Regions from separate parts of the Candidatus Sodalis pierantonii str. SOPE genome, predicted to be linked through region 4. Evidence: predicted binding sites of a transcription regulator. Region 4 holds the regulator's gene; each other region holds the start of a gene.
The links. Region 4 encodes CRP, which controls carbon source genes, mostly activating them, when cyclic AMP is high. Its sites were predicted from a motif close to ATGTGANNNNNNTCACAT; they were not measured.

Region 1 (4,366 bases), 790 kb from region 4:
AGCGAAAACCCGCGCCGCAGCAAATTATCCGACACAATGCCGCCCAACACGCCGCCGGCGAAACCGCACTGCGCCGGAATCGACGCCACCAGGCCGACTTTCAGTATCGACATCCCCTTGTCCTGTACCAGGTAAATGGGAAACCAGGTGAGGAAGAACCAGGTGATACTATTGATAAAATACTGGCCGAAAAACACGCCGAGCATCATGCGGCTGGTCAACATCTGGCGCACATCGCTCCAGTGCGGCCCCTCTTTTTTACCGGCCGCGGGCGAGTCCATATCCACTACCGCGCCGCCGGCGGACATATATTCCAGCTCTTGCGCCGACACCTGGGGATGCTTATTCGGGTTATGGATAAATTTAATCCATATCACCGTCAGGACGAAGCCCACGGCCCCCATCACGGTAAAGACATGTTCCCAGCCCCAGGTATAGGTCAACCAGCCCAGCAGCGGCGAGAAAATCGCCAGCGAGAAGTATTGCGCCGAATTGAAGATGGCCGAGGCGGTACCGCGCTCGCGGGTCGAGAACCAGGCGGCGACGATACGGGCGTTAGCCGGAAATGACAGCGCCTCCGAAAATCCTAGCATAAAGCGCAGGAAAAACAGCGTCATGGCGGCATAGGCGATAGGGAAGAAACCGACGAACCCTTGTAAAAAGGTAAACAGCGACCAGAAAAACAGACTGTAGCTGTAGACCTTTTTCGATCCGTATCGGTCTAGTAACCAGCCGCCAGGAATTTGCATAATCAAATACGCCCAGCCGAAGGCCGAGAAAATCTGCCCCATTTGGCCGGCATCCAGGCCGAGTTCTTTCGCAATATCGGTTCCCGCAATCGACAGGGTGGCCCGGTCGGCATAGTTGATGGCGGTGACCATAAAGATGATGAACAAAATCCAGTAACGTATATGGGTCTTGGTTTTATTAGCGGTCAGAGGTGCAATACTCATAGGTCAGGCCCTAATCAGGCGATAACGACGCGCGAAAATAAAAGGCAAAAGGGTATGCGTGCGCTATCCAGGGTTTACTATTCTCGTAAGAGGCTATTTTTTTCACCGTATTGCTAGTGCCTTCACTTAATAAGGCCCGTTTAGTATAAAAATCACCGCTGGAAATAATATTATGCGTTTGCACAACAATAACCCTGAATAACGTGGTATTTTCGTGCCGATATCCAGCGCGAGTCGATGCGCGTCACGTTATCTTAGCGCGAGGCCAGTCCCGCCGCGCCTTAGTGACCCTAGTCACATCCCGTTCATCATCCGCCTGATAAATTGCCGTTTCATGAGTATAAAACAGGTCATTTGCACAATGCCAGCCGTCGGCATTGAGATTATAATAACGGCATAAACCGTGTTGTTATCGCTTATCGTCCTCACTTTCAGGTCAACCCACCCTAGCTGTTGTTACGGAGACCTTTATGTCTGTTATTCATACGCGAAGCGCTGAGCAAGCCTTCTATATAAAAGTGCACGATACCGATAATGTGGCCATTATCGTCAATGATCATGACTTGTCGGCCGGCAGCCGTTTTCCGGACGGACTGGAATTAATTGAGCATATTCCCCAGGGACATAAAGTCGCGCTGAACGATATCGCCAAAGGCGGCGCCATTATTCGCTACGGCGAAATCATTGGCTATGCGCTGCGCGCCATCGCGCGTGGCAGTGGGATTGATGAATCGTTGGTAGAGCTGCCGGTGGCGCCGGCGCTGGAAACCCTGCCGCTGGCGACCAAGGTGCCGCCGCCGCTGCCTCCGTTGGAAGGCTACACCTTCGAGGGCTATCGCAACCCCGACGGCAGCGTCGGCACCAAGAACCTGCTCGGCATCACCACCAGCGTTCATTGCGTTGCCGGCGTGGTGGAGTTCGTGGTGAAGCTTATCGAACGCGATTTACTGCCGAAATACCCGAACGTTGACGGCGTGGTGGGCCTGAATCATCTGTACGGCTGCGGCGTGGCGATCAATGCGCCGGCCGCGGTGGTACCCATTCGCACGATTCATAATATCGCCCTTAATCCCAACTTCGGCGGCGAGGTGATGGTCGTTGGGTTGGGCTGCGAAAAACTCCAGCCGGAGCGCCTGCTGGCCGATACCGAAGACGTACAGCCGATTGCGATGGAAGCGGCAAGCATTGTGCGTTTGCAAGATGAAAAGCACGTTGGTTTTCAATCGATGGTGGCGGATATTCTGGCGGTGGCGGAGCGTCATCTTCAGCATCTTAACGGCCGCCAGCGCGAAACGTGCCCGACGTCGGAGCTGGTGGTGGGCATGCAGTGCGGCGGCAGCGACGCGTTTTCCGGCGTGACCGCCAATCCGGCGGTGGGGTTCGCCTCGGATTTGCTCGTGCGCTGCGGCGCTACGGTAATGTTTTCCGAAGTTATCGAGGTGCGCGACGCTATCCATCTACTGACCCCCCGCGCCGCCGATGAAGCCGTGGGCCGCCGCCTGCTGGAGGAGATGGCCTGGTACGACAATTATCTCAGCCTGGGCCAGACCGACCGCAGCGCCAACCCCTCTCCCGGCAACAAAAAGGGCGGATTGGCCAACGTGGTGGAAAAGACGCTCGGCTCAATCGCCAAATCCGGCACCAGCGCCATCGTCGAAGTACTCTCTCCCGGTCAGCGCCCCACCCGACGCGGCCTGATTTATGCCGCCACGCCGGCGAGCGATTTTATTTGCGGCACCCAGCAGCTGGCGTCCGGGGTTACGGTGCAAGTATTCACCACCGGACGCGGGACGCCTTACGGCCTGGCGGCGGTGCCGGTGATTGAAATGGCGACCCGCACGGCGCTGGCGGACCGCTGGTATGATTTGATGGACATTAATGCCGGTACTATCGCCACCGGCGAGGCCACCATTGAGGACGTCGGCTGGCAGCTGTTCCACTTTATCTTGGAGATTGCCAGCGGCCGGAAGAAAACCTGGTCTGACCAATGGGTGATCCATAACGCGCTGTCGGTATTCAATCCGGCGCCAGTAACCTGACGCGAAGGACGCCAGCGCGATGCTGGCGTTGTACGCCGGCCTGTATATCCCACGGCCCCGCGCCCGCTGACCGGGGCTTTGCCCGTCGGCATCAGCCGCCTACGGCTGGCAGAAAAATCGTTATTCACATCATTGATATTATGCCAGGCGTAAGGCAATCCGTTACCGGCAGCGTAGAGTGATTTTTAAGTTGCGGCCGTCTGGCTGCCCTGTGCCTGTCTCAACCGGTGGGCATGCTTGGCCGGGAAGATGCCGAATACGCGGGCATAGTCACGGCTGAACTGTGAAGGGCTTTCATAACCCACCTGGAAGCCAGCGCTGGCCGCGTCGGCTGCCTCACTCACCATCAGCCGCCGCGCTTCCTGTAGCCGCAGGTGCGTGCGGAACTCAATAGGACTTAAGGTCGTCACCGCCTTGAAATGAAGGTGGAAGGTGGAGCGGCTCATTCCCGCAATCTCGGCGGCATAGGCAATACGACAAGGTTCGCGAAAGTGTGCTCTGATCCACAGGATCGCTCGGGCAATTTGATTGAGCCGGCTGTCCGCCAGCGCCATGTTCCTGATGATGTCCCCACTGGGCCCGACCAGGAGACGATAGAGGATTTCACGCAGGGTAAGCGGCGCGAGGGCATTGATGTCATCGGGTGTATCCAGCAGCCCGAGCAGGCGGATTGTCGCATCAAGCAATTGAGGGGAGATTTTGTTCAACGTTAACCCAGCAAGAGGGGGGCTCTCCTCCTTGGCGGATGCCGGGTGGCGGAGGGTGAGGCAAAGCGCATCTTTGATGCCTATGTTGATCGCGGCGGCAATTTCATTGACACCGCGGTCAACTATACTAACGGCAGCGCCGAGAAAATCCTCGAGGGGATGATCAAGGACAAGCGAGAGCGTCTCGTCCTGTCAACCAAGTTCACCATGGCTCGCGAGCAGGGCAATCCCAATTCGGACGGTAACCATCGCTATAATCTCGTCCGCTCGGTGGAGGACAGTTTGCGCCAACTCGACACGGATCGCATCGACCTTCTGCACGTGCATGCCTGGGACTTTACCACAACGCCCGAAGAGGTAATGCGTGTGCTTGATGACATGGTGCGGGCGGGGAAAATCTTCTATGTCGCCATCTGCAATACACCCGCTTGGCGCATCTCACAGATGCAAACCCTGGCCGACCTGCGCGGCTGGTCCCCTTTCGTCGCGCTACAGGTAGAATACAGCCTGGTCGAGCGATCTGTTGAGCATGAGCTGTTGCCGATGGCGCAGGCGCTGGGTCTGGGTGTACTACCCTGGTCTCCGCTCGGCGGGGGTATCTTGACCGGCAAATACCGTCGCGCCGACCTGTCGGAGGAGAACGTCGCCGACGTATCACCCACCCGCA
Region 2 (4,366 bases), 2.1 Mb from region 4:
TCTCCCTCATTAAAAATTTTCTCGCCCTGGGTAAACGCGAGCTGCTGGCAGCGTGACGCCAGGTGGCGCTGCGCGGCCGCGTCCAGCTGGCCCAGCTAGCGTTGCCGACGAAGGCTGTCGAGGATCGCCGTATTGACATTTGTCATTGGTCTGTGTCCTGTAAGGGGCTAAGGTGCGGTTGTCAGGAAATGAGAATCATTGTGATCTACAGCTGACGAGATGAACAGGTCTTTATTCCGCGCCGCACCCGCAAGGCGCATTATTGATTGATGGAGAGCATTTGTATGGGCACATCCTCGCTCCAGGCAGCCACTGCCTTACTCCTTCACGACCTTATCACCCCCACCGAACAGGGGATCGCCAGCCGCGTGCTGGCAAAGACCCAGGGCGGCAACGTGACGCTGTTTGCTTTCGACCGCGGGCAAGCGCTGAGCGAGCATTCGGCGCCATTTGACGCTTTGGCGCTGGTCGTGGCGGGACGGATCGGTTTCACCGTCGGCGGCGAACCGCTGGAAGCGCAGCCGGAGATGTTGGTGCGTCTGCCGGCGAATGTGCCCCATGCGCTACAGGCCCTGGAGGCCTCGCGCATGCTGCTGATAATGCTGCGTGAGCCGGCGGTGCAAGGATGATCAAGCACCATGAGGCTGGCCATAAATTCCTGGCCCGTTTAGGCAAACCGCGGTTGCGCCCGGGGGGCCGGCGGGCGACCGAATGGCTGCTGAGCCACGCCGCGTTAAGCGCCGACAGTCTGGTGCTGGAGGTGGCCTGCAATCGGGGAACGACCGCCATCGCGGTAGCGGCGCGGTATGGCTGCCGCGTCACCGCGGTGGACAAAGATCTCGCCGCGCTGGCGCAAGCGCGCCGTGACGTGGCGGCGTGTGGCTTGGCGGCGCGGGTGACGGTCGTGGAGGCGGATGCGCTGCATCTGCCTTATCCGGACGGTCATTTTTATGTGGTGATAAACGAGGCGATGCTGACCATGTACGCCCATAAGGCCAAAGCGCGGTTGGTGGCGGAGTATTATCGGGTACTTAAACCCGGCGGTCGGCTGTTGACGCACGACATCATGCTACGACGCCAGGACGGCGCCAACGCGGTACTGGCGCAAATGCGCCAGGCCATCAACGTTAACGTTCAGCCGATGACGCTGTCGGAGTGGCGCGCGCTGAAGATCCTATGGCGGGCGCTAGGCAAAGACAATCGACGCTACTTTTGGCTCATGTTCCTGCCCTTCCGGCGACATCGCCATCGGTTGCACTCCCTCGCGCTGTGCAGCATAAAATAGGGCTATCGGGCGAGGTCACGGAGGAGGGCATGTTCTATTGCAGACGAGTCTATGATCCGGCGTGGGCCGCTGACGGCTATCACGTACCGGTAGACCGGCTTTGGCCACGCGCTATCAGCAACATCACCCTGCTCAGGTGCTGGCGGCGTTTTTACGACCGCGGCTAACCAAGACCTAACACGGCAGCGCGCGGGCAGACGAGCGCCGGCCGGTTCAAACGCGTGCCGCAGCGCTCGACCCGTGCGACACTCCCCGGCAATCCCCCGTGCTTTCGCCGAGAAGGGGGGCCCGTCAAACCCAGGCGAGTCCGGTCGCACGATGCGATTAACTGACCGGCGTTTGCCCCGCGATAAAGTCGTTAAGGATTTTCTCGGCATTCATGGTGATATAGTCACTGCCGTTGATCACTTTTATCGGTTTATTGTCGGGAATGAGCGATGAAAAATAATTCAACTTATAAGTGATGTGCGGGCCGATGAGAAAGGCATCATAGAGCGGCGCGGCGATGGCAAAATTATCTTGACCGGTCGCGCTGGCAATAATATCCCTATTTTGATCGCGCGCGAGCTTATTTATTTTTTTTCGCCAGCATCGTCGCGGTTGTGCCCGAAATACAGCATATTAATATTTTTTTCATGATGCGCCCCTTAACACTGCGCCAGACTTAATGTTGGCGGCAATGTCTGTTAATATTATCAGCGCTGCTGTCTGCTTAATTCGCGGTAAGGACACGAAAAGGCTTAAGTTCAAATACTATTGCACCGTTATTCTCCTGTCTTTGTGATATTTCTCACAAACGCACATTTTTTGCCCGCGGCGAAGACCACTATCGGTTTTACCTTCCCTTGATTGCCGCTGAGGGGGCGCCATGTCCGTAGAAAAATGAGCCGATAACGTTGTGCGACGAGTCGCCATCGCCGCGGCATGGCGTAGGGACAGGCCAGCCGACGGAGGCCGCAGCCGCGGATGCGGTTATTCTGATGAGGTGAGGCAAGACCGGCCCCCTGTCACATCAGCTCGATTCACCGACGCGTGGACGGAACAGGGGCATTCACCACGTTGGGCGGGGAGCGGGGTTGAAGATCTCTGCTCGTTTCTCTAGGGCTATGGAGGGGTCTGACTCTCCTATAGATATAACGTTTTCAGTATCATGGCAACGTGATCCATGTTTTTCATAATGACGTTGGCCTTTAAGGTCTTATACTGCGTCAAGGCGGTGGTCAGGTTTGACGGTAAGCGCACATTATTGACGGCGGCATAGTCACCGAGAAACTGATACAGCCCACTTCTTTTATCCAATGTGTTTAGACTATGCGCCATGACGGTATTAACGGTCTTTTGGTTCGGTAACGGGGTTAAGCTGTCTTGCGTGAGCGGAATATAATCGTTTAACACCGAGCTAATTTGTAGCGTCGCGCGCAGCACATCTTCGTCAATGCGGGTTAGCGACATCGTTGCGGACGGACCTCGCCACCTGTCAGGATGACACAATAGCGCGTCGGCGATAAACACCAGGCCCTGCAAGCTGTATTGCTGCGCGCCATAAACAAGGGGCAGTTGCTTAATGTTGCTTCGCGTGTGCCTTAATAAGCAAGCCTCCCCGAGACTGCTATGGCGGGTGGCAATAATGACAATATTGGTAAAATTGACCGCCTTGGCCTCATTGAGAAACTGACGGGCGCGCTGACAATAATCAATTAATTGCTGCTCGGCGTGGGCAAGGATCTCATTTTCACAATTGTCGAGCGTACATTGCAAATATTCTCTGACGCGCTGTATGAAAAGCGGGCGGCGGGTAATGAATTTTTCTGTCAAGGCTTCAATCATAACGGTGATCTGGCGCAGATAATGATGCGCGAGCTCGACGGCTTCATTCATATAATCATAGTGGGGATCGTCGATCTTTTCTTGATGACCAAAGTACAGCACCTTATCGACGGCGGGCTCCAGCCATTGCTGGGCATAGTAGAAGGGGTGGCGACCCGCTATCATATCCTGGGCTTGTTGCGCCAGGATGGGGCAACGGTTGACGCCGTCAGCCGACGCCTCGACCCGGAACAGCGTGCGTGCGCTCAGCGTGCCGCCACGACGATCCCCGTGAGACGATCTTTTCCTGTGCCTGTTTTCGCCTACCGGGTTTTCCAGTATGCCGCCCATGGCCATCCCCGACATGAGACCGGAGTTAAAGGCGGCAATACCGGCAACGCCCATATCGTGGGTACAAACGGCCGTAATAGCGCCGAATGTCACACCGCTGGCGCTGCCGCCGAGTATGGCAACGGAGGGGGTAGGCCCGCCGACGGTGGCTTTATAGCCATAAATCGTCGCCACCGCCGCCAGACCGGCCAGCGTCAATCCCGCGAGCGTATAGTCCTGAGGCGTAGGGGTCGGATCGGCCGTCTTCGCTGCGCCAGGACCGGCATTCAGTTGCTCGGCGGCGGCCGCGTGGTCCGGCGCCGACGTGGTGTTGGCGCTTGACGGCCAGGGGCCTGCGCCCTGGATGAGCACGGTGATAAGATGCTCCAACGCCGGTATGGGCAGGCTGGGCCTACCTTGCTTACCGTTGCTTTGAAGATATTCCAGCGCCGGCAGGAGGCGCTTGTAAACCAGCATTGCCACCAGTGAGCGGGATATTGAGCTGTGGCCTTCATTATTATTGAGCGTCAAAAATATCTCTTTAGGATTGGTATAGTGATATTCAATAATGTTTTTTTCCGTCTCGAGTGCACTGATTTGAAAATCGTAAAGCTCGCGATAAAGTATCTCGGTCAGGTAATTAATCACGCTTCGAGTGATGTCACCGTGAATCATCAATCCCATTTTCAGCTCAGGATAGATTTGCCGGCAAAACTCCAGCGGGATAATGAGGTTGCCGCCCTGTTCTTTACCCCGATAGAACAAAAGCGTTAACAGCTGGTTTCTGAGTAACGGTAAATCTAGCAAGGGTAAGCGGGTTTCAAGCCGCTGCCGCAGGGCGGTGAAAGCCTTCGACCCTTGTTCATAGCCACTCGCCAACGGCGGGAGCACCGTCTCGACGACATAAGCGGTATCGATGATATCGCGCCACTCCTCTCTCATGGC
Region 3 (4,366 bases), 720 kb from region 4:
ACGGCATGATAAGCATGTAATACAGCGCACCGATAGGCAGCGCCGCCGACATGCCGATAACGAAGTCTTTCGCCACCATTAGCGGATTAGGCAGCCGCATCGCCAGCGACGTCACCACCGCCACCATCACCATACAGGCGCTGCCGACGCTCCAGCCGGTCCACAGCCAGAACAAACAGCCGAGCGCGGTGGCGATACCGGTGCGCAAACCGTTGATCATCGAGTGGCGCCCTTCGGCGGACGGCGCGGTGACCTCCTGCTGGGTGGTAAGCACCGACGCCTCGACGCCGCTTATCCGGCTGTTGCTTTTCACCCCTTTCATCAGCAGCAGATAGCGCGTCGCGCTGCCCACCCAGGTATACAGGGTCAGCGGCGTATCTCGGCTTGGCGTGGTGGCGATCACCTGGCGCATCAGCTTCATCCGGCGATGAATCGCGCTCACCGTGTCGGCCGGCTCGCTCAGCAGCAGTAGCAAATGGGATTTAAGGTAATCAGGGTGATTTTGTAAGATCAAAAAGGTTTCACACGCCTGGGTAATCAGCGTGAGCGACAGGGTATTTATCGCCACCAGCCGCTGATTGCTGCGCTGCCAGTGGGCCGACTCCATCATGAGATTGCTGCGCATTCCCGACAGCGCGTTGGTGGCTTTCACCAGCTCGCTCCAGGCGCTATCCACCCCTTCTTTCGGCGCATTATTCACGCACAGTTGCAGTAGCCGATAGTGATCGATCAAAAGCTTATCCAGCGCGCGATCGATATCGCGCTTGATAGAGCGCGGCGAAAAAAGGATATCGGCCAGGATGGCGCAAACAATGCCGAGGACAATTTCGCTCACCCGCTCAACGGCATACTGCGGGGTCATTTGCGGGAAGCTCTGGATACCGACGATGATAATGAGCGCGGTGTACCCCGCCAGACCGAAGGCGTAAGAGTTTTCCACCTTTACCAGCGAGGAAATCCACATGCACAGGCCGGCCCAGAGGCAGCTCAACATCAGCATCACCACCGGCGCGCGGATCGTCAGGATAATGATAACCAGCGCGCCCAAACAGCCGATAAAGGTACCGATGATCCTCAGCATGCCGCGGTGACGGATCGCGCCCGTGAACGGCTCGCCGCCGGCGGCAAACGCCGGGGCGACGACGACGATGGCGGCGGTCAATACCGACCAGCGCGGCGTTTGCAGCTGAAAATGAAAGCCGAGGACTAACGCCAGCAAAATCGCAAACGTCAGCTTAAAGGCGAAGCGCCAGCGGAAAAACAGAGGTTGCAGCATCAACGGGCCACCGGTTAACCGAACTCACTCAGGCGATGGATAAGTTGCATCAGGGGTGAGACCCGCCCGGGGTGGCCGTCGCGCCGGCCGGTAATCACCACCGTGGCCGTGGTCCCTGCCGGATAGAGATCCCCTTGCTGCTTATCAAGCACGATTTTTACCGGAACACGCTGCGCCAAGCGGACCCATTCCAGATTGGAGTCGACGCTGGCAAGCCCTTTACTGTCCACCGCGCTGCTGCTGTTATTCACACCGGCGGCGATACTGTCGACGGTGCCGGTGAGAATTCGGTTACTGCCAAGGGGAGTGATCTCCACCCGATACCCCGGCCGCACCCCTTCCAGCTTGGTTTCTTCCAGATACGCCAGCAGATAGAAGGTATCTTTCTTCACCAGGGCCACCGCAACCGAGCCGCGGGTGATGAACTCACCGGCGTGAACGTTCAAATTGGTCACCCAACTGTCCGCCGGCGCCCGTACTTCGGTGCGCGCCAAGTCCAATTTGGCCAAATTCCTCACCGCGATGGCTTTGGCCAACTGATGGCTGGCGGTCGAAAAATCGTTACTGGCCTGATCGATCTGTTCTTGGGACATGGCGTTGGTCCCCAGACTACGCCGACGCGACGCCTCGCGCTGTTTCTCCGCCGCCAGCGCCTGGTAATAGCTTACGTCCGCCTCCGCCAGCGCTTCTTGAAAACGCGGTTTGTCGATGATGAGTAACAGATCGCCTTTCTTTACCTGCTGATTATCGCGAATAGGCACATCGGTGAGCAAGCCCCCGACGTCCGGCGCAATGGCCACCACATCGGCGGTGAACTTGGCGTCGCGGGTCCAGGGCGACTCGGTATAAAACGACCTGGCGCGGAAAATAGCGATGGCGGCTATCAGCACCAGCAGCAGGGTGATAGCGACGCGGACGATTTTAGTGGCAAAGGTTTTCACGACGACCTCAAACGAACAAACAAGAAATCAGGTAAAAAACGCAACAATATAGTGCGGTATTGAATAAGGCCGAATGCCAGACAAAATCATAGATTCCGCTGGGCAGCAATAGCCTGCGCAGCGCGAAAAACAGCGCCAGCGAGAGGATCAGCTCGAAAAATACAGGTGGAAAGGACAGGCCAAAGATCACCATGACCGAAAGCAAACTCATACTTTTTCCTTTAACTGTAACCGATGTCGATTCCTGTGCCGCCTTTCGCCACTTTGACAGGGATGTCGCGACAAAAGGCCGTCCCCCCGGTCGCGCTCAGGATGAGTATAGAACCCCGCGGGGGGAATGATCACGTTTTCCGGGAAAGGGGGCGTTAGCCGATTGTGTACAGCCCGTTCAAATTGTTACTATTTATAAAATAGCTAATAAAATGGTAAACTATTTCAGGTTAGCGAACGCGATAAGGCGAATCGACATTGCTATATTACCCTGTATAATCCGTCGGTTTCAACATAACGTGATCTAAATCACTTTTAAGCCTGGGTGAATAATGGAAAGACTAAAACGCATGTTGATATTCGCCTGGGTGGTGGAGGCCAACTCGTTTACCAGCGCCGCGCGCCGGCTGCAAATGTGCGTCTCTTCCGTCAGTCAGACCGTGGCGAAATTGGAAAATGACTTGCAGGTAAAGCTACTTAACCGCAGCACCCGCAGTATCGACCTGACCGAAGCCGGCAAAATTTACTACCAGGGCTGCCGGCGTATGCTGCAGGAATTCAATGAGGTGCATGAGCAATTATTCGCTTTTAATAATACACCCATCGGCACCCTGCGCATCGGCAGCTCCTCGACGCTGGCGCAAAATGTTCTGGCGCCGATTACCGCCGAGATGCTAAAGGAGTATCCCGGCCTGTCGGTCAACCTGGTGACCGGTATTCCGGCGCCGGATCTTATCGCCGACGGGCTAGATCTGGTGGTGCGGGTGGGCGCGCTACAGGATTCCGGTCTGTTTTCGCGCCGGCTGGGTTCGATGCCGATGGTGGTGTGCGCCGCTAAAAGCTATCTGGCGCAGCGGGGTACGCTGGAAAAACCCGGCGACATGGCCAATTTCTCTTGGCTGGAATATGACGTGCGCCCGGACAGCGAGTTTGAACTCATTGCGCCGGAAGGCATTACGCTGCATTTGTCGCCGGCCGGTCGCTTTACCACCAACGATTCGCAAACGCTGATCCGCTGGCTGACCGCCGGCGCTGGCATCGCTTATGTGCCGATTATGTGGGTCCTGGATGAGATCAAACGCGGCAATGTGGAAATTTTATGCCGCTATCACTCCGATCCGCGGCCGGTGTATACGGCGCGTGATAAGTTGCCGCTGAAGATACAGGTCTGCATTAACCACCTCACCGACTACTTTAGTAAGGTGGCGGATATGTATCAGACTTTTCGTCAGGACAGCGTCGGTTAAGCCGGGGTGGGCTATTGTCCGCCGTGTGAACGGCGGCGCCGGCGCAATGATGCTTAAGGCGATATGCCTGAGGCTATCGTGGGCCCACCGCGTTCGGGCAGTGAGGCCCAAGACGCCCAGGAGGTAGCGGCGCCATCCCGCGCCGACGTCAGCCGCGGCTTAGGCGGTACCGCCCACGGTGATTTTGTCCAACTTCAGCGTCGGCTGGCCCACGCCCACCGGTAAGCTTTGGCCTTCTTTGCCGCAAACGCCAACCCCTTTATCCAACGCCAATTCATTGCCGACCATCGAGATTTGCTGCATTGCCTCGATACCGGAGCCGATGAGCGTTGCGCCTTTCACCGGCGTGGTCACGCGACCGTTTTCAATCAAATAGACTTCCGAGGTGAAGAAAACGAACTTGCCGGAGGTGATATCCACCTGCCCGCCGCCAAAGTTGGGCGCGTAAATGCCGCGCTCCACGCTGGCGATAATCTCTTCCGGCGTCGATTGACCCGCTAGCATGTAGGTATTGGTCATCCGCGGCATCGGCAAATGCGCATAGGACTCGCGTCGGCCGTTGCCGGTGGGCGCCACCCCCATCAGCCGGGCGTTAAGTTTGTCCTGCATGTACCCTTTCAGCCGGCCGTTTTCTATCAGCACATTGTATTGCCCCGGCACGCCTTCATCATCAATGGCCAGCGATCCGCGCA
Region 4 (4,366 bases):
CGCCAACCTTTTGAGCGGTCTGGGCTTCAGCCAGCCGCAGCTGACGCAGCCGGTGCGTGCTTTCTCCGGCGGCTCTGGCGCATGCGCCTTAATCTCGCGCAAGCCCTGCTGTGCCGGTCTGATCTGCTGTTGCTGGACGAGCCGACCAACCATTTGGATTTGGATGCGGTCATCTGGCTGGAAAAGTGGCTAAGAAATTACCCGGGTACGCTTATTTTGATTTCCCACGATCGCGATTTTCTCGATCCTATCATCAATCGGGTGCTACATATCGAACAACAGACCCTAAATGAATATACCGGCAACTACTCGTCGTTCGAGCAGCAGCACGCCACCAAACTGGCGCAGCAGCAGTCGCTCTACCAGCATCAGCAGGAAAAAGTGGCGCATTTGCAGCACTACATCGATCGCTTCCGCGCCAAGGCAACCAAAGCCAAGCAGGCGCAAAGCCGCATCAAAATGCTGGAAAGAATGGAGCTTATCGCCCCAGCGCATGTGGATAACCCCTTTCAATTCAGTTTCCGCGCGCCGGAAAATTTGCCCAATCCGCTGCTCACCCTGGAAAAAGTCAGCGCCGGCTATGGCGATAACCTGATTTTACGCTCCATCAAGTTCAACTTGGTACCCGGTTCACGCATCGGTCTGCTGGGACGCAACGGCGCCGGTAAATCGACGCTTATCAAGCTCCTGGCCGGAACCCTGCCGCCACAGTCGGGGACGGTGTCGCTGGCGAAAGGCATCAAGCTTGGCTACTTCGCCCAGCACCAGTTGGAGTTTTTGCGCGCCGATAAAACGCCGCTGCAACACCTGAGCCGGCTGGCGCCAAAGGAGTCTGAGCAATCGCTGCGCGATTTCCTGGGCGGCTTCGGCTTTCAGGGCGACAAAGTCACCGACCAGACGGCGCGTTTTTCCGGCGCCGGGACCACGACCACCAGCCTGGCTTTTCGCAAAATCTTTCAACAGTTGAACATTCGCGCCGCGGAGTTGGAAGGCGATAGCTTTCACCACTTCACCCGGCCGGAAATGGATTTGGCCATTCGTAAAGCGCTCGATTTAGGTCGGCACGTGAGTTATTTCGGCCCGGATGCGAATAACTTCGATCTTCTGGAAAGAACGTTTTATCACTATGGGGAAAGCGGACGCGGGCAGGCGCGCAAATATTTGCATACCTACGACGAAGCGGTTCCTTATAATCAGGTCCCCGGCACCTTTACCCCCTGGCAGCCCCTGCCGGAACCTACCGACGTCCTATTCTACGAGGGGCTGCACGGCGGCGTTGTGACCGAGCATAATGACGTTGCGCGGCACGTGGATTTGCTGGTGGGGGTGGTGCCGATAGTCAATCTGGAGTGGATCCAGAAATTGATGCGCGATACCAACGAACGGGGCCACTCCCGCGAAGCGGTCATGGATTCCGTGGTGCGATCCATGGAAGATTATATCAATTTTATCACGCCGCAATTTTTCCGTACCCATATCAACTTTCAGCGGGTGCCGACGGTGGACACCTCCAATCAGTTCGCCGCCAAAGCGATCCCGTCGCTGGACGAAAGCTTTGTGGTTATTCACTTTCGCGGCCTGGACGCCATGGATTTTCCCTATTTACTGGCGATGCTGCAGGGATCTTTCATTTCCAATATCAATACGCTGGTGGTGCCGGGCGGCAAAATGGGTTTGGCGATGGAACTGATCATGGCGCCGCTAGTCAAGCAATTGCTGGAAGGGAAACAGATTCGCTAAGCGGCTTCACGCAGGCGCCGCGCGCGGGAACGACGCGCGGCGCCAATCGGGTGAGGCATTATGCGGCTTAGCGCCGCGCCCCGGCAGTCAAGCGCGCCCCGCGCGATCAGTCGAGGCGACGTACCTCAAAGCTGTGGGTGATACTGGCGGCTTTACCCAGCATCAGCGAGACCGAACAATACTTTTCCGCCGACAGCGCGCTCGACGATCTTATCCGTCAAATCGCGGCCGGTGACGATAAAATGCAGATTGATTTGGATAAACAGACGCGGCGCTTCCTCGCGGCGCGTCGAGGTTAACTTGACCTCACAGTCGCGCACATCGGCGCGGCCCTTTTGCAGAATCGAAACCACGTCAATAGCGCTACAGCCGCCGGCGGACATAAGCAGCATTTCCATTGGGCTTGGGGCCTTTTCGCCGCTGTTGCCATCTATGATAATCTGGTGGCCCGAGGCGGATTCGCCGATAAAAGACAGCCCTTCTACCCACTTTACTCGCGCTTGCATATCGTTAACTCCTGATAATATTCTTTGTGAAAGACTACCTTTTTGCCGCCAAACTGGCAATGTAACCGCAGATGCATCATGCTGAAGCGAGACAACACAAGACAGTTTCTTAAAGCTATGCTAAAAAACAAGGCAGGATCGAACTCACCGACAGTGAAAGAGCAAGAGAGCGATCGAAACGTCACCAACATTGGACCCTGATAAATTCCCTTGCGAGGTTCCGTTTATGAACGGAACGACATCATAATAACACCTTACCTTACAGGGAATACACCGTTCCTAAACAGGGCGGCGATGACAAAAGAGGATAACAGCGAATGGTTCTCGGCAAACCGCAAACAGACCCGACTCTCGAATGGTTCCTGTCTCATTGCCATATTCATAAGTATCCATCGAAGAGTACGTTGATTCACCAGGGTGAAAAGGCAGAAACGCTCTACTATATCGTCAAAGGCTCCGTCGCAGTGCTTATCAAGGACGAAGAAGGCAAGGAGATGATCCTCTCCTACCTGAATCAGGGCGATTTTATCGGCGAACTGGGGTTGTTTGAAGAGGGGCAGGAGCGCAGCGCATGGGTGCGGGCGAAAACGGCCTGCGAAGTGGCTGAGATATCCTACAAGAAATTTCGCCAGTTGATTCAGGTCAATCCCGACATTCTGATGCGTCTGTCTTCACAAATGGCCAGCCGCCTGCAGGTGACCTCAGAGAAAGTCGGCAACCTGGCTTTCCTGGATGTGACTGGGCGTATCGCGCAAACGTTATTGAATTTAGCCAAGCAGCCGGACGCCATGACTCACCCGGACGGTATGCAAATAAAAATCACCCGGCAGGAAATCGGCCAAATAGTCGGCTGTTCACGGGAAACGGTCGGCCGTATTTTGAAAATGCTTGAGGATCAAAATCTCATCTCTGCCCACGGTAAAACCATTGTCGTTTACGGAACCCGCTAATCCCCTTTCACCACGGGCATGGTCAGGACGGCCATGCCTTTTTAGCTGACTTATGTGGCGCAGACTCATCTACCACCCTGAAGTGAATTATGCCCTGCGGCAGACCATTGTGCTTTGCCTGCCGGTCGCCATCGGACTGATGTTCGGCAGCCTGCAGCAAGGTCTGCTGTTCTCGCTGGTGCCCGCCTGTTGCAACATCGCCGGGCTTGATCAGCTCCATAAGCGTTTCTTTAAGCGGCTGGTGGTCGGCGGCTCGCTGTTCGCCCTGAGCAGTATTTTCATCCAGCTGCTGTTGGCGCACGGCGTGCCGCTGCCGTTTGTCATACTGGGGTTGGCGCTGCTGTTCGGCGTCAGCGGCGAAATAAGCCCGCTACACGGCCGCTTGCTGCCGGCATCGCTGATTGCCGCGGTATTTACCCTGGGGCTGACCGGCAATGTGCCGCTTTGGCTGCCGCCGCTGCTCTATCTGGCAGGGACCGCCTGGTATGGGCTGTTTAACGCGCTGTGGTTCCGGCTATGGCAAGAGCAGCCGATGCGCGAGGCGCTCAGTCTGCTCTACCGCGAACTGGCGGATTATATCGAAGCGAAGTACAGTTTGCTGACTCAGCATACCGATCCGAACAGTGCGCTACCGCCGCTGTTCGCCCGCCAGCAGAAGGTCATCGACCAGATTGCCCAAGTGTATCAGCAGTTGCATATGCTCTCGGCCAACCATCTCAGCCAGTACAAAAGACTACTGCACGCCTTCCAGGTCGCGTTGGATCTGCAAGAGCATATCACGGTGAGTCTGCATCAGCCGGATGAAGTGCAAAAGCTGGTGCAGCAAAGCCACGCCGAGGCGGTGTTGCGCTACAACGCGCGTATCGTCGCCCCCGGCTGCGCGTCCTGGCGGACGATATTCTCTATCATCGCCAACCTGACCGGTTTGCCGCGGATGCCGGCTTGTCGGCGCTGGAAAAAATTGCCCGCCACCATCCGGATAACCCGGTAGGCCAGTTCTGCTATTTCCATTTCAGCCGCATCTATCGCCTGTTGCGTTCCCAGCGCCCCCTCTATCGTCGCGATGTGATGGCGGATAACCAGCAGCGGTTGCCGTTCTGGCCGGCGCTTGCGCAGTTATTGCTCCTTGAAATCGATGGCGCTGCGTAACGCCGCCCGCCTGGGCCTCAT

Region 1: a site for CRP is predicted at 1,236-1,253, ahead of garD (galactarate dehydratase). Genes of this name have one in related genera too.
Region 2: a site for CRP is predicted at 2,064-2,081, ahead of SOPEG_RS24880 (PTS sugar transporter subunit IIB). Genes of this name have one in related genera too.
Region 3: a site for CRP is predicted at 2,725-2,742, ahead of aaeR (HTH-type transcriptional activator AaeR). Genes of this name have one in related genera too.

What each region holds. Positions count from the first base shown of each region.
Region 1 covers NZ_CP006568.1:1,020,369-1,024,734, reverse strand. Annotated here, with positions in the region: gene SOPEG_RS05335 (MFS transporter) at 1-953, opposite strand, end outside; gene garD (galactarate dehydratase) at 1,424-2,992, shown strand; gene SOPEG_RS05325 (AraC family transcriptional regulator) at 3,178-3,777, opposite strand; partial or broken gene SOPEG_RS05320 (aldo/keto reductase) at 3,742-4,366, shown strand, end outside.
Region 2 covers NZ_CP006568.1:2,632,944-2,637,309, reverse strand. Annotated here, with positions in the region: gene SOPEG_RS13385 (Crp/Fnr family transcriptional regulator) at 1-62, opposite strand, end outside; gene SOPEG_RS13380 (cupin domain-containing protein) at 285-629, shown strand; gene SOPEG_RS13375 (SAM-dependent methyltransferase) at 626-1,285, shown strand; gene SOPEG_RS30920 (DUF488 family protein, N3 subclade) at 1,177-1,452, shown strand; gene SOPEG_RS24880 (PTS sugar transporter subunit IIB) at 1,610-1,861, opposite strand; gene SOPEG_RS13365 (hypothetical protein) at 2,411-4,366, opposite strand, start outside.
Region 3 covers NZ_CP006568.1:4,022,985-4,027,350, reverse strand. Annotated here, with positions in the region: gene aaeB (p-hydroxybenzoic acid efflux pump subunit AaeB) at 1-1,276, opposite strand, end outside; gene aaeA (p-hydroxybenzoic acid efflux pump subunit AaeA) at 1,291-2,217, opposite strand; gene aaeX (p-hydroxybenzoic acid efflux pump operon protein AaeX) at 2,225-2,428, opposite strand; gene aaeR (HTH-type transcriptional activator AaeR) at 2,760-3,674, shown strand; partial or broken gene tldD (metalloprotease TldD) at 3,834-4,366, opposite strand, start outside.
Region 4 covers NZ_CP006568.1:225,587-229,952, forward strand. Annotated here, with positions in the region: gene SOPEG_RS25835 (ATP-binding cassette domain-containing protein) at 1-193, shown strand, start outside; partial or broken gene SOPEG_RS30340 (ATP-binding cassette domain-containing protein) at 82-882, shown strand; gene SOPEG_RS29045 (phosphoribulokinase) at 856-1,740, shown strand; partial or broken gene SOPEG_RS01300 (OsmC family protein) at 1,847-2,246, opposite strand; gene crp (cAMP-activated global transcriptional regulator CRP) at 2,564-3,196, shown strand; partial or broken gene SOPEG_RS01310 (YccS/YhfK family putative transporter) at 3,249-4,366, shown strand, end outside.